DNA from 2 places in the Variovorax sp. RA8 genome. Region 1 is predicted to be linked to the other one. Evidence: riboswitches for the same ligand, from Rfam matches in the RefSeq annotation. Region 1 holds a riboswitch; the other holds the start of a gene.
The links. Region 1 has a riboswitch for glycine ahead of E5P3_RS03395 (FAD-dependent oxidoreductase). Riboswitches for the same ligand answer to the same signal wherever they lie in the genome.

Region 1 (7,768 bases):
CTGACGCGCCCCCCGAGGCGCGTCAACGGCCCGAGCTTGAGCGTGGCGGGCTCGTAGCCCTTGAATTTCAGCCACGCCTGCGCCTGCCCACGCGTACGGATCGTCGCGGGCTCCATCGCCGCGGCAAGCGTCTCGATGACCCACTGGTTCGACTGCTGGTACCTGTCGCCCCAGACATAGCTCACGATGCTGTAGGGCGCCGTGTGCAACCGCGTGACGCGCGAGGGCGATTCGTCGAGCGCGGCCCGCAGTCGCGCCTGCACGGCGGGGCTCGGCACCACCCATGCGGCTTCGTGGCGCCACAGGTCGTCGAGGAAGAACTCGCCCAGCCCCTGGCGGTAGATCGCCGCCGTCGCAGTGTTGCACTGGTTGAGCTTGTGCACCACGCGCCAAGCCCCCGCCTCGGTCTTGTAGGCCAGGCCCATGTGGGAGTAGCGCAGCCCGTACTTGCCCAGGTCCTGCCCCGCCCGCGCCAGCAGCACTACCTGCGCGCCGCTGGCGTCGAACTGCTGCGCCGTGCGCTGCGCGAGCTCCATGCCCTTGATGATCGATGCCGCGCTCACCTTCTGCTCCTCGCAGGACCGGCCGGCGTGCGCGTTGAGCGGGAAGAGGAAGAGCCCCGCCAGCACCACCGCCACCGCGGCCGCGAGCAGGTGCATCACCGCCCGCAGACCGCGCCGCGCGCGCGACACGCGGCTGCGGTACTCGGTCTCGTAGCTGCCGAAGTTGGTGGGGATGCGTCTCACGACAGCCTCTCGTTGTAGAGCAGCGCGCGGCCGATGGCGTTGGGAACGAAGGCCAGCACCTCGCCGGCCGCCGACAGCACGACGCCCGTGCCGATCACGCTGACCGTCACCACGGTGCCGGCCACGACGGCGCTGCCATGCACGGAGCGGCCCAGCACCTTGACACTGGCGCGGGCGCCGTCGGATGCGCGCTCCAGCAGATAGACGGTGCCGTCCACCGACGCCTCGACCGCCACCACTGTGAGCGCCGTCCCGCCCACCGACAGCGCCGCAGGCACGGCCACCACCGCGCTCGCCGCGCTGGCGGCCAGCGAGGCGGTCCCGACCACCGAGGCCACCGGGAGCATCGACAGCGCGGCCGAGCCTTCGCTCTGTGCATGAGCCTGCAGCGGGGCGGCGGCGCCGGCCAGCGCGGCACAGGCCGCGATCAACGCCGTGACCAAGGACTTCTTCATGATGTGTTCTCCGGAAAAGAGTGATGGAAGGGGCTGGGCGTTCATTCGCTTCGATCTGCTTCGGCGCGGGCTTCGCGGCGGCCTTGCAGGCGCGCTTCGGCGATGTCGGCTTCATGGCGGTCCCGCAGGGTCTTGGCCAGGGTGAAGGCACTGCTGATCAGGAACAGCCAGCTCACGCCGAGAAAGGCCTTGTAGGTCTCGCCGATCTCCATGCGTAGCAAGCCCCACCCGGTCAGGCCCATGGCGGTGAAGAAGCCGCCCCACACCACGAGCTTCCACATCGGCGTGTCGCCGGCGCCGGGCGTCGCGCCGCGCTGGTTGTCGCGCACGAACTTGGCGAGCACGAAGGCAGCCGACAGGCAGAACACGTAGCCCATCACCATGAACGCCCGATCCAGCGCCTGTCCCGGCAACCAGCCGAGGCCGGTCGCGCAGAGGAACACGGCGAGCCCGAAGGAGATCCAGACCTGGACTTGCCAGGCGCGGGTGTCGCGCTGGATGGAGACGGTGGAGGTAGAGGGTTGCATGAATGCCTCGCGGCGTAGTGAAGGTGCGCGAATCATGGTTCGCTCGTTCACCGCGGGGCGCAGATTCCTGCACCAGTGGCGGATCTGGCCGCCACCGGTATCGTCAGTCGGTACCGATGCGCTGCTGCCGGCGTCGCAGCAGGTCGTCGCGCGTGAAGGCCCGCTCGGCGCCGGCCAGCCGCACGGCGATTACCTCGAGCGCGTCGTGCGTGGGCGCCGGCGTGCCGGGGCGCAGGAACAGCAGCGGCGACGCGATGCTGATCAGCAGCAGGACCCAGTGGAGCCGCGGAGGCCGGTGATGCTGGCGCCAGAGGAAGACCGCGCTGACGGCCGCGCCAAGCAGGAAGCCGGCCGCCACCTCCGACTTGGAATGGGCATAGATCGCCAGCCTCGACAGCCCGATGAGCGCGGCAAAGACCCAGCCGAGCGCAGCGACGGCCGCGCGCACGCGCGGCCGCCAGTGCGCGGCGACCAGCCAGAAGGCGACCGGCCAGATGCTGGTCGAGAGCATCGTGTGCCCGCTGATGCCGGTGAAGTTGAGCGTGGCGCTGCCGATGCCCCAGCCCATGAAGGCAATCTTCGAGGCCGCCACCAAGGCGCCGGCCGAGCCGAAGAGCGCGAGCCAGCGCCAGGCGACCGGCCGCGTGACCGTCCGCACGCCCAGCCACACGGCGATCCAGGCCGCGACCGGCAGCAGGAAGCCGCTGTCACCGAACCAGGTAATCGAATACCAGAAGTCGTCGGGCAGGAACAGCATCAGGCCGGCTGGCTCCCCAGCAGGCTGCTCACGCGCCGCTGCAGGGACTCCGGCTGCACTTCGGCGCGCGCCATCGCGCTGCCGACACGGAGCCCGACGCGGCTGAAGAAGCCGCGCCGGAAGGGACGCACCATCGCCACGCGCTCGCCGTCGCGAACCTCGATGCGGCTGAAGTAGGAGCCCCAGAGGTTGGTCAGCGCCATCGGGATGACCGGCGCGTCGACGCCTTCGGCGCGGGCGTCATCCAGGATCTTCATCACCCCGCCCTTGAAGGTCTGTAGCGTGCCGTCCCGCGTGATCGCGCCCTCGGGGAAGATGGCGAGCAGGTCGCCCTCGCGCAGCACCTGCACCGCGCTGGCGAAGGCCGCCGCGTAGGCGGCGGGATCTTCCTTCTGCGGCGCGATCGGAATGGCCTTGGCCAGGCGGAACAGCCAGCCGAGCACCGGCACGCGGAAGATCCGGTGGTCCATGATGAAGCGGATCGGCCGCGGGCTGGCGGCCATCAGCAGTACCGCGTCGATGAAGCTCACATGGTTGCAGACCAGCAAGGCCGGGCCCTCCGCGGGGATGTGCTCCTCGCCCTTCACCTCGAAGCGATAGACCAGGTGCGTCAGGACCCAGGCGACGAAGCGCAGCAGGTACTCCGGCACCAGCATGAAGATGTAGAAGGCCACCACCGCATTGGCGATGCCGGTGAAGAGGAAGATCTGCGGGATGGTGAAGCCGGCCTTGAGCAGCGCCCCCGCAATTGCCGCGCTGGCGATCATGAAGAGCGCATTGAGGATGTTGTTGGCCGCAATGATGCGTGCGCGGTGCGTGGGCTGGCTGCGCAGCTGGATCAGCGCGTACATCGGCACGCTGTAGAGGCCGGCGAAGAGCGAGAGCAAGCCCAGGTCGGCCATCACCCGCCAGTGCGGGACCTGGGCCACGAAGCCTTGCAAGCCCATCTCGGTCGCGGGCGACAGGCTGCGCGAGGCGAAGTAGAGGTCGATGGCGAACACGCTCATGCCGATCGCGCCCAGCGGCACCAGGCCGATCTCCACCTGGCGGCGGCTCAGCGTCTCGCACAGCAGCGAGCCGATGCCGATGCCGACCGAGAACACCACCAGCAGCAGCGAGGCGACCTGCTCGTTGCCATGCAGCACCTCCTTGGCGAAGCTCGGGAACTGGCTCAGGAAGACGGCGCCGAAGAACCACATCCACGAGATTCCCAGCAGCGAGCGGAACACCACCAGGTTGCCGTGCGCAAGCCGCAGGTTGCGCCAGGTCTCGCCCACCGGGTTCCAATTGATCGCCAGGCCCGGGTCGGTTGCCGGCGCAGGCGGAATGGCCTGCGCCACGCCGCGCCCCACCAGCGCCAGCAGCAGGCAGGCCACCGCCACGGTGGTATGCCCGATGCCCGGCAACGCGACCAGCACGCCGCCGGCCACCTGGCCCAGCAGGATGGCGACGAAGGTGCCCATCTCGACCATGCCGTTGCCGCCGGTCAGCTCGCGCGCATCGAGCACCTGCGGCAGGTAGGCGAACTTGACGGGGCCGAAGAGCGTCGAGTGAAGCCCCATCAGGAACACGCAGCCCAGCAGCAACACCGCATCGGCACGCATGAATCCCCACGCGGCCAGCACCATGATCGCGATCTCGAGGTTCTTGACGAAGCGGATCATCTTCGTCTTGTCGTACTTGTCGGTGAGCTGCCCCGCCGTCGCCGAGAACAGCAGGAAGGGCAGGATGAACAGCGCGCCGATCACCAGCCCCGCCATGGCCGGCGGCATCCAGCCGAGCTGCAACTGGTAGGTCACCATCACGGTGAAAGCGAACTTGAACAGGTTGTCGTTCGCGGCCCCAGCGAACTGGGTCCAGAAGAAGGGCGCGAAGCGTCGCTGGCCAAGCAGGGAGAATTGGTTGGCGTGGGAGTTCGGCGCGGGCGCGCCGACGAGCGGGGAGGTATCGGTGGATATCGTCATTCGAAATCTCCCTGGCGGGCTCCTCAGGCCGTCAATGCGGCCGCGCCCGGATTGTGCCGCAGCGTCTCGCGCCCCATGGCCTGCAGTGCATGCAGTACCGGCAGCGCCGCCAGGGCCGCCGTCACGTGCTTGAGGCTGTGGCCGGCCAGCAGATGGTGCGTCGCCTCGTAAACGGCATGGTCCGCGAGCTCGAAGAGCTTGGCGAGGGCATAGAAAAAGATCACCCATCCCAGCCGCAGGCCGATGGCACCCTGCGCGGGCCTGACCAGCGCCAGCGCGAGCACCAACAGCATCCCGCCGAACTGGACCAGGGCCCAGGGCAGCACGTTGTCCGTGGCCTGGCAGACCGCGACCGCCAGCAGGCCGGCAGCAAGCACGAACCAGGCGGCGGGCCAGCCGGCGCGCGCGCTGACCCGCTCGCAGACGGCGCAACCGATCAACCCGGCGAAAGCCACGGTCATCCCGGCACGGTCGGCCGCCAAACGCAGGGCGTCGGGTTGCAGATGGTAGAAGGCCGAGCCCGCAGCCGTGATGACCAGGCCGGCGAAGAACATCCAGGCGCAGTCGAGCAGGTTGACCGGCGGCTGGGTCACCGCGTGGTGCAGCGGCACCGCGTCCTGTACGTGCTCGTGCGTCCTGTCGTGCCAGTGCAGCCAGCGCAGGCCCCAGACGCCTAGCGCCGCGAAGGGCAGGTTGCTCAGCACGTCCATGGCGTGCGGCAACCCGGCCCAGCCGCGTTCGTCGGCAAAGGGCCCGTCGCCGATCCCTGGCGCGCCCAGCGCGGGGCCGAACATGCCGGTCAGCAGGAGCAAGGTGAAAAAGAGCAGGAGAGCACGTTCGCGGCGGGAGAGAAGAGACAAGAGGGACATGGCGGCTCCGGGGGTGGAATGTCGGTGCGGCGGAATGTAGGTTGCCAGCGCCTATGGCAGCATCGAGAATCGATACGGAGTACTTTTTCACGCCCTTCGGTATCGAAACGCTATACCCGGACCCATGAGCACCACCGTCGATCTCATCCAGGCTCTCAAGAACGAGCTCAAGACAGCGCGCATGACCTATGCGGATCTCGCCAAATCGCTGGACATGGCCGAATCGAGCGTCAAGCGCATGCTGGCCAAGGGCGACATGCCGTTGACCCGGGTCGACGCGATCTGCCGCGCCCTGAAGATCGACTTCGCGGAACTGGCGCGGCGCGTTGCCGACGCGCAGCCGCTGCTCAAGGAGCTGACGCTGGAGCAGGAGAAGGCCGTGGTCAAGGACAAGAAGCTGCTGCTCATGGCCATCTGCGTGCTGAGCCAGTGGACGCTGGAGCAGATCGTCGCCGCCTACCGCCTCAGCGACGCCGAATGCATCGGCTACCTGGCGCAGCTGGACCGCATCGGCATCATCGAGCTCAGGCCGCTCAACCGCTACCGGCTCAAGCTGGCCAAGACCTTCCGCTGGCGCCCGCACGGGCCGGTGATGGACTTCTTCCGCGAGAACGTGGTGCTGGACTATTACCGCGGGGGTTTCGACGGGCCGGCCGAGGGCCTGCTGCTGGTACACGGATCGATCAGCAAGTCCCTGGCGCCGGCCTTCCTCGATCGCCTGCAGCGCGTGGCGCAGGATTTCGCACAGCAGCACCAGACCGACCAGAAGCTCTCCCCCAAGGAACGCGAGGGCTACACGCTGCTGCTGGGCATGCGCAACTGGGAATTCGAGCTGTTCACCCGCCTGCGCCGTTCGTGACAACCGTCCAAGAAACCGGTTTCAAGCTAGAATCCCCGCTTGCAGCAGGTAAGCGGATGCCCGCCATCCCACCGTCGGCGAAAACTCCCATGAACGCCCAAGCGGTAGACCCACGCGGTTCGATCACTGCTGCCTTCGTCAATCGCCGACTGGAGAGTCATCACCCCGCGTGATGCGCCGAAGGAGCAAATCCGTTGCGACAGCGCAGCGGGTGAATCTCTCAGGCACCAAGGACAGGGGGAGCGGCAAAACTGGAACCCGGGTCCAGGCGCCTCCCAAACCGGGTGCCGCGGCTCGCCGTTCATGCCATCCCATAAGGATTCGGACATGCGCGTGCTCGTACTCGGCGCCGGCCTGCTCGGCGTCACATCGGCCTATTACCTGCAGCAGCTGGGCCACGAAGTGACCGTGATCGACCGGCATGCGACGCCCGGGGCCAAGGCCCGCGGCCTCGCCGCCGCCGGCCTCTCGCCGGATGCCGCCCGGCTTCTCCAGCAGTCGTCCCTCGCCTGGCCCACGCAGGCCGGCTGGAAGGCGCTTCGACGCCAGCTGCGCGGTCGCGTGGGCCGATGGCTCGACCACGCGTTCGGCCCCTCGCCCCGCTTCAATCCCCTCGAGCACCTGGTGCGGCTGGGTGCCTACAGCCGCGCCAGCGCGCGCGCCCTGCGCGATGAGGTCGGCGTGTCCGGCGGCGCGCGCAATGCGGGCGTGCTGAGCTTCTACACGGATGCCAACGCCTTCGAGGGCCGCCTGGCGCGCCAGCCCCGCTGGGACGCGCTGGGCTGCGAGGAGCGGCTGCTCTCGGCAGAGGACGCGCTCGCGCTCGAACCCGCGCTGAGCGGCGCGCGCGAGGCGCTGGCGGGCGCGGCCCATGCGCTCGACGACCCGTCGCGCGATCCGGCCCAGTTTGCCGCGGGCCTCATCTTCCTGTGCCGCGCGGCGGGCGTGCGCTTCCTGACGCGGCACCAGGTGCTCTCGCTGCACGAGGGCGCCGGCCGCATCGACCATGTGAAGGCGCTGGACGCCCATGGCCGCCCCGTCAGGCTGCAGGCCCAGGCTTATGTCCTGGCGCTGGGCGCCTCCAGCGTGACGCATGCCGAGCAGTTGGGGATCGCGATGCCGCTGCGCTTCATGCGCGAACACATCCTCACCCTGCCGATCAAGGATCCGGCGCGCGCTCCGCGCATGGCGCTGCGCGATTGGCAGGGCCGGCTGCGCATTCGCCGCGTCGAGACACCGGCCGGCGACTGCCTGCGGGTGTCTACGACCGTGCACGCCAAGGCCGGCGCCGGGAGCGAGTCCGACCCGGAGTGCTTCGAAGCGATGCTGCTCCGGGTCGAGAAGATGCTGCCGGGCGCCGTGGACGCCGGCCAGGCCGGCTTCGAGACGGCCCTGCACGCGGTGAGCAGGAGCGGCCTGCCGACCATCGGCAAGACCCGACTGCGCAATCTCTTCCTCAACTCCGCGCCGGGCGCGCGCGGCTGGATCAACGCCTGCGGCGCCGGCAAGTCCATCGCGCGCATCGTGAGCGGCCTGCGACCGGAACTGGAGTTCGCCTTCCGCCGCTTGTAGCAGGCTGCGCTTGGTAGGG
Region 2 (7,768 bases), 2.4 Mb from region 1:
CGCGGCGGCGTGCAGTCCATGGCGGGCCTCGAATCGATTTCGATGTTCTGGGCCTATGTGGCGATGCCGGTCGGCGGCCTGTTCAGCGTGATCGGGATCGTGGGCAACCTGCTCGATCCGCAGCGGCAGGAACTGGAGACCGCGCAATGAGCCGCACGGCCGCTCCGAAGGCGAATAGCACCGTAGCTGAAGGCGAAGGTGCCTCGATGACCGCCGAAGTGACAATGACAAGCGTGGGTGCCCTATGACCCCGGTGATGGTCGCCACGATGGTGGTGTGCTTCGCACTCACCATTTCCGTCGCCGTCTCGATTGGCCTGGCCTCCATCGTCGGCATCCAGGCCTCGAATGCGAACATGCTGATCTCCGTCAAGGAGATGTTCAACGCGATCAACAAGTTTCCGCTCGCGGCCATCCCCTTCTTCATCCTCGCGGGCAACCTGATGGAGACCGGCGGCATCTCGCGCCGCCTGGTGGAATTCGCCAAGAGCCTGGTGGGCGGCGTGCAGGGCGGCCTGCCCATGACCTGCGTGCTGACCTGCATGATCTTCGCGGCGGTGTCGGGCTCGTCGGTGGCCACGACCTTCGCCATCGGCGCCATCCTGATCCCGGCGCTGATCAAGCACGGCTACCCCACCAGCTACGCGGCGGCGCTGCAGGCCACGAGCGCCGAGCTCGGGGTCATCATCCCACCCTCTATCCCGCTGATCCTCTATGGCGTGAGCGCAGAGGTGTCGATCGGCGAGCTGTTCATCGCCGGCTTCGGCCCCGGCATCCTGATCAGCCTGGCGCTGATGGCGTTCGTCTATCTCTACTGCAAGCTCAAGGGCCTCGGCAAGAACGACGGCGACGGCCGCCTGGGCGTGGGCGTGGCCACCTGGCGAGCGGGCTGGGCGTTGCTGATGCCGGTGATCATCCTCGGCGGCATCTACGGCGGCATCTTCACGCCCACCGAGGCCTCGGCCGTGGCCGTGCTCTACGCGCTCGTCGTCGGCATGCTGATCTACCGCGAGATCAAGCTGCCGCAACTCTATGCGGTGCTGCGCAAGTCGGTGATCTCGTCGTCGGTGATCATGTTCATCATCGCCAACGCAGGGCTGTTCGCCTTCCTGATCACGCGCGCCGGCGTGCCGGAGGCCATCGGCCATTGGCTCGAGGCCGTGCTGCAGTCGCCGGCCATGTTCCTGCTCGGCGTCAACGCGGCGCTCTTCATCATCGGCATGTTCATCGAAACCAGCGCGGCCATCATCGTGCTGGCGCCGATCCTTGCTCCTGTCGCCATGCACTTCGGCATCGACCCGGTGCACTTCGGGCTGGTGATGGTGGTCAACCTGGCGCTGGGCATGATCACGCCGCCCTTCGGCGTCAACCTGTTCGCGGCCTGCACGGTGGCGCGCATCTCGCTGGACCGCATCGTCGGGCACCTGGTGCCCTTCGTGCTGGTGATCCTGGCCTGCCTGATGGTCATCACCTACGTGCCGGGCATTTCGCTGGGGCTGCGCGATCTCGTTTATGCGAAGTAGCCGCGCGGGTGTCCTCGATCCGCGATCGCATCCTGCGCCTGCTGCCGGCGGAGCAGGCCCTGCACCGAGAACAACATGGGGTTACAGCGTGGATCGCGACACGGCGTCTTCGCTGACAAACGACACCCCTTCTTCTTGAATAGGCTCTGAAGGGTTGCAGCCGCTTCTCGCGGCCAGCGCCGCCGTTTGCCGCATTGAAGCGGTAACATCTTGCGCGGCCGCGACCGTTTTCCTTCTCTCCCCTGCACGCATGACAAGCTACGGTTTCGTTCACTTGGAGTTTGGCGATCAGCACCGCGACCGTTCGCTCCAGGTGCTGGAAAAATTGCGAACCCGCCTGGCCCAGGACGGCGACCGCTTCTCGAGTGTGATCGTCGACAACGCCCGTGCCAGGCCAGCCGAAAGCGCGACCGGCATGGCCTCCGAGCAGGGCCTGGTGGTCCCCGGCGACAACAGCAACCGGGAGTTCTCCGGCTGGGACAGCGGCATCGAAACCCTGCTCGCTCGCGGCGAGCAGCCCGACGTCTGGCTGTTCTCGAACGACACGGTCGCCCTCAACCACGCCTGGAGCGAGCGCCGGCTGGAACGCTTCGGCGGCGAGATCCGCAAGCTGGCGCTGCATCCGGGCCCGTGGCTGTTCGGCGAGATCAACGACTTCCCGCGCTCGACCATGACCCCCATGGGGCCGCTGCTCGAATGGGTATCGACCTACTGCTTCGCGATGAACGACACGCTGCGCCATCGGCTCGGCACCCTGTCGCCCGGCAACGCGCTGCTGGATTCGCTGGTCAACGAGCGCTTCGAACCGGGCCGGGGCGTATTCCGCGACCATGTGGGCGAGGCCTATGTCGATTTCGTGTCCGCCTGGCTCATCAGCGACGACGGCCAGGGCGTGCAGAAGAAGCGCCGCTTCAAGTGGGACCACGAATGGCACAAGGCCAACCCGCTCGGGCCCGACAACTTCGAGGACCTGCGCATGAAGGCGCGCTGCTGCCTGTCGGAGCACATGCTGAGCCTGCGCGCCCGGCAACTGGGCGCCGACATCCGCTCGCCCTACGACGCCCGCAATGCACGGGAGCACATCCGGCGCTCCCTGCAGTTCCTCTCGGACAAGCTGTGGGAGAAATTCCTGCTGCGCCGGCTGCGGCTGGAACGGTCGTAGGGCCTGTTTCGTTTTACACTCTTCCGAGTCAGGAGAGAGCTTCGCATCGCGGGGCCGCCGAAGGCGCAGGGCCCATCGAACGAAAGGCCCGAACGCTCAGGCAAAAGGACTGACGAGGCGCCCGTGTTTCCGGGCGTTTCCTTGCTGGAGAGAGGCGGCTTTGCTTGAGTGAAGCCGCCCACCGAAGGAGCAAACCTCGATCGTGGGGCGAATCTCTCAGGTAAAGCGGACAGCAGGGGTGGCCCATGGCTTGAACGCCATGGATCCGGACTGCCCCTGATGGAGAGTGCCTTGGCCTCCGCTTCCGACGATCTGCAAAAGACCCCGCTGTACGACCTGCATGTGGCGCTCGGCGCCCGCATGGTGCCCTTCGCCGGCTATTCGATGCCCGTGCAGTATCCCGCCGGCCTGATGGCCGAGCACAAGCACACGCGCACGGCCGCGGGACTCTTCGACATCTCGCACATGGGCCAGCTGCGCCTGGTCGGGCCCGACGCCGCTGCCGCCCTCGAGACCCTGATGCCGGTCGACGTGATCGGCCTGGCGCCGGGCAAGCAACGCTACGGCCTGCTGCTGAACGACGAGGGCGGCATCCTCGACGACCTGATGTTCTTCAACGAGGGCCACGATTCGATCTTCGTGGTCGTCAACGGCGCCTGCAAGGCCGACGACATCGCGCACATCCAGGCGAAGATCGGCCAGCGCTGCCAGGTGCAGCCCCTGCCCGATCACGCCCTGCTCGCGCTGCAGGGGCCGCAGGCCGCGGCAGTGCTGACGCGCTTGTCACCCGGCATCGAGCGCTTCGTCTTCATGACCGGCGGCGCGGTGCAGATCGACGGCATCGCGGCCTTCGCCACCCGCAGCGGCTACACCGGCGAGGACGGGTTCGAGATCTCGGTCGCCGCCCGCGACGCGGAGGCACTGGCCCGGCTGCTGCTGGCGCAGCCGGAGGTGCAGCCCATCGGCCTGGGGGCACGCAACTCGCTGCGGCTGGAAGCCGGCCTGTGCCTCTACGGCAACGACATCGACACCACCACCACCCCCGTCGAGGCCTCGCTGAACTGGGCGATCCAGAAGGTGCGGCGCAGCGGCGGCGCGCGCGAGGGCGGCTTTCCGGGCGCGGCCCGGGTGCTGGCGCAACTCACGGCCGACACCGGCGCTGCCGGCCATGTCGACCACGAGACGCTCAAGCGCAAGCGCGTCGGCCTGGTGGCGCTGGAGCGCGTGCCGGTGCGCGACGGCACGCTGCTCGAGTCCTTCGAGGGCCTGCCGATCGGCCAGGTGACCAGCGGCCTGCTGGGCCCCACGGTCGACCGGCCCGTCGCGATGGGCTATGTCGCCCTCGCCTACGCCCAGCCCGGCACCCGCCTGCAGGCCATCGTGCGCGGCAAGCCGGTGCCGATGGAGGTCAGCACGCTTCCTTTCGTGCCGGCGCGCTACTACCGTGGCTAGCGCCGCAGCTTCTCTCTTTTCTCTTCCTCCCTTCCCTTCCCCAAGGAGCCATTCCAATGACCATCAAGTACACCAAGGACCACGAGTGGGTGAACGCCGAGGGCGACACCGCCACCGTCGGCATCACGCTGCACGCGCAGGACGCGCTGGGCGACGTGGTCTTCGTCGACCTGCCGCAGGTCGGCCAGGGCTATGCCCAGGGCGAGGTTGCGGGCGTGGTCGAGTCGGTCAAGGCCGCGGCCGACGTGTTCATGCCCGTCGCGGGCGAGATCACCGAGGTCAACGAGGCGCTGCGCGCCGATCCCTCCCTGGCCAACAGCGCGCCCGAGGGCGAGGGCTGGTTTTTCAAGATGAAGATCACCGAGCCCGCGCAGATCGACGCCCTGCTCGACAAGACCGCCTACGACAAGTTCGCCGACGAGGCCTGAAAGCGGACACCCAAGGTTTCCTGATCCCTGCCATCCCTGTTCACCGCCATGCAGAAGTCCTCCTTGCCTTCCCTGCCCACCCTCGCCGATCTTGAGAACGCCGGCGAATTCATCGCCCGCCACATCGGCATCGAGGCCGAGGACGAGGCGCGCATGCTCGCTGCCGTCGGCTCGAAGACGCGCGCCGAGCTGATCGACGGCATCGTGCCGCCGGCCATCCGCCGCAGCCATCCGATGCGCCTGCCCGCGCCGGTCACTGAAGCCGGCGCGCTGGCCGAGCTGCGCGGCATCGCGGCGAAGAACAAGGTGGCGAGGAACTTCATCGGCCAGGGCTACTACGGCACCCACACGCCCGGCGTGATCCTGCGCAACGTGCTGGAGAACCCGGCCTGGTACACGGCCTACACGCCCTACCAGGCCGAGATCTCGCAAGGGCGCATGGAGGCGCTGCTCAATTTCCAGACCATGGTCTGCGACCTGACCGGCATGGCGATCGCCAATGCCTCCATGCTCGACGAGGCCACCGCCGCGGCCGAGGCCATGACGCTGGCGCGCCGCAGCGTCAAGAGCAAGAGCAACGTGTTCCTCGTCTCCGGCGACTGCCATCCGCAGACCATCGAGGTCATCCGCACGCGTGCCGCGCCGCTGGGCATCGAGGTCAAGGTCAGCACCGTCTCCGAGACCCTGCCGCACCTGATGGCGAGCGGCGACTTCTTCGGGGCGCTGGCGCAATACCCCGCCACCACCGGCCACGTGCACGACCTGCGCCCGCTGGCGGGCCACGCCCACGCGTACGACGCCGCCTTTTGCGTGGCGGCCGACCTGCTGGCACTCACCCTGCTGGCGCCGCCCGGCGAATGGGACGCCGACATCGTCTGCGGCACCACGCAGCGCTTCGGCATGCCCTTGTGCAACGGCGGCCCGCACGCGGCCTACCTGGCCTGCCGCGACGAGTTCAAGCGCTCGCTGCCCGGCCGGCTGGTCGGCGTCAGCGTCGACACGCAGGGCCGGCCGGCCTACCGGCTTGCGCTGCAGACGCGCGAGCAGCATATCCGCCGCGAGAAGGCCACCTCCAACATCTGCACCGCGCAGGTGCTGCCGGCGGTGGTGGCGAGCATGTATGCGGTCTACCACGGGCCCGAGGGACTGACGCGCATCGCCCAGCGCGTGGCCGCCCTCACCGCGATCCTGGCGCAAGGCCTCGAGCAGATGGGCCGCGAGCTCGCCAACGCCACCGCCTTCGACACGCTCACCGTCCTGACCGGCGACGACACGCCGAAGATCCTGGAGCGCGCCCAGGCCGCCTCGGTCAACCTGCGCCAGGGGCTGCAGCAGCACCTGGGCATCTCGCTGGACGAGACCAGCACGCGCGCCGACATCGAGACGCTCTGGGCCCTGTTCGTGCCCGCCGGCACGCCGATGCCCCGCTTCGAGGAGCTCTCGGCCACAGTCGGCGCACGCATCCCGCCGGATCTGCGCCGCAGCAGCGCCTTCCTCGCGCACCCGGTGTTCAACACCCACAAGAGCGAGACCGCGATGCTGCGCTACATCCGCAGCCTCTCCGACAAGGACCTGGCGCTGGACCGCAGCATGATCCCACTGGGCAGCTGCACCATGAAGCTCAACGCGACGAGCGAGATGATCCCCATCACCTGGCCCGAGTTCGCGGACATCCATCCCTTCGCGCCGGCCGAGCAGCTTCGGGGCTACGCCGAGCTCGATGCGCAGCTGCGCGCCTGGCTCTGCGAAGCCACCGGCTATGCGGGCATCAGCCTGCAGCCCAACGCCGGCTCGCAGGGCGAGTACGCGGGCCTGCTGGCGATCAAGGCTTTTCACGAGGCCCAGGGCCACGGGCACCGCAACATCTGCCTGATCCCTTCCTCGGCCCACGGCACCAACCCCGCCAGCGCGCAGATGGTGGGCATGAAGGTGGTGGTGACCGCCTGCGACGCGCAAGGCAACGTGGACATGGACGACCTGACCCGCGCCTGCGAGCAGCACCGCGACGACCTGGCCGCGGTGATGATCACCTACCCCAGCACCCACGGCGTGTTCGAGACCCGCGTCAAGGAGCTCTGCGAGATCGTGCATGCGCACGGTGGCCGCGTGTACGTGGACGGCGCCAACATGAACGCGCTGGTCGGCGTGGCCGCGCCGGGCGAGTTCGGCGGCGACGTCAGCCATCTCAACCTGCACAAGACCTTCTGCATCCCGCACGGCGGCGGCGGGCCCGGCGTGGGACCGGTGTGCGTGGTCGAGGACCTTGTGCCCTACCTGCCCGGCCACGTGAGCGGCGGCCTCCCCTCCAACGGCGTCGGCGCCGTGTCCGCTGCGCCGCTGGGCAATGCGGCGGTGCTGCCGATCAGCTGGATGTACTGCCGCATGATGGGCGCGGCCGGCCTGCAGCTCGCCACCGAGACCGCCATCCTCAGCGCCAACTACGTCAGCGCCCGGCTCAAGGAACACTACCCGACGCTCTACGCCAGCCCGAACGGCCATGTGGCGCACGAGTGCATCCTGGACCTGCGCCCGCTCAAGGACACCAGCGGCGTGACCGCCGAGGACGTGGCCAAGCGCCTGATCGACTACGGCTTCCACGCGCCCACGCTGAGCTTCCCGGTACCCGGCACGCTGATGGTGGAGCCGACCGAGAGCGAACCGCTGGCCGAGCTCGATCGCTTCATCGACGCGATGATCGTGATCCGCGGCGAAATCCGCCGCATCGAGGAAGGCATCTGGCCACGCGAGGACAACCCGCTGAAGAACGCGCCGCACACGGCCGACAGCCTGCTGGCCAGCGAATGGACCCACCCCTATTCCCGCGAGCTCGGCGCCTTCCCGATCGCCTCGGTGAAGGACGCCAAGTACTGGCCGCCGGTGGGCCGTGTCGACAACGTCTACGGCGACCGCAACCTGTTCTGCAGCTGCGTGCCGGTCGCCGACTACGTGGGATGACGCCGGGCGCGCGTCGGCGGAAATAGGCCTTTGCCTACGAGGGGCGCGGCGAGGGCTTCCTACCATGGCCCTCGCCCATGCAATCGAACTGGCCCCAAACCCTCTGGATCGTGCGCCACGGTCAAAGCGCCGGCAATGTCGCGCGCGACGCGGCGGAAGCGGGTGGTCTGCCGCTGATCGAGCTGGCGTGGCGCGACATCGACGTGCCGCTCTCCGAACTTGGCATCGAGCAGTCGATTGCGCTCGGCA

Region 2: linked by a shared signal. The riboswitch ahead of gcvT (glycine cleavage system aminomethyltransferase GcvT) and the one ahead of E5P3_RS03395 (FAD-dependent oxidoreductase) in region 1 are both predicted to bind glycine.

Annotation. Positions count from the first base shown of each region.
Region 1 covers NZ_LR594662.1:710,777-718,544, reverse strand. The annotation lists gene E5P3_RS03430 (DUF2145 domain-containing protein) at 1-659, opposite strand, end outside; gene E5P3_RS03425 (hypothetical protein) at 743-1,201, opposite strand; gene E5P3_RS03420 (YiaA/YiaB family inner membrane protein) at 1,243-1,728, opposite strand; gene E5P3_RS03415 (phosphatase PAP2 family protein) at 1,832-2,485, opposite strand; gene E5P3_RS03410 (MFS transporter) at 2,485-4,449, opposite strand; gene E5P3_RS03405 (hypothetical protein) at 4,473-5,318, opposite strand; gene E5P3_RS03400 (helix-turn-helix domain-containing protein) at 5,443-6,177, shown strand; glycine riboswitch at 6,317-6,424, shown strand; gene E5P3_RS03395 (FAD-dependent oxidoreductase) at 6,505-7,749, shown strand.
Region 2 covers NZ_LR594662.1:3,147,345-3,155,112, reverse strand. The annotation lists gene E5P3_RS14810 (TRAP transporter small permease) at 1-150, shown strand, start outside; gene E5P3_RS14805 (TRAP transporter large permease) at 245-1,522, shown strand; gene E5P3_RS14800 (hypothetical protein) at 1,797-2,684, shown strand; glycine riboswitch at 2,704-2,806, shown strand; glycine riboswitch at 2,819-2,927, shown strand; gene gcvT (glycine cleavage system aminomethyltransferase GcvT) at 2,964-4,136, shown strand; gene gcvH (glycine cleavage system protein GcvH) at 4,193-4,564, shown strand; gene gcvP (aminomethyl-transferring glycine dehydrogenase) at 4,613-7,519, shown strand; gene E5P3_RS14780 (histidine phosphatase family protein) at 7,597-7,768, shown strand, end outside.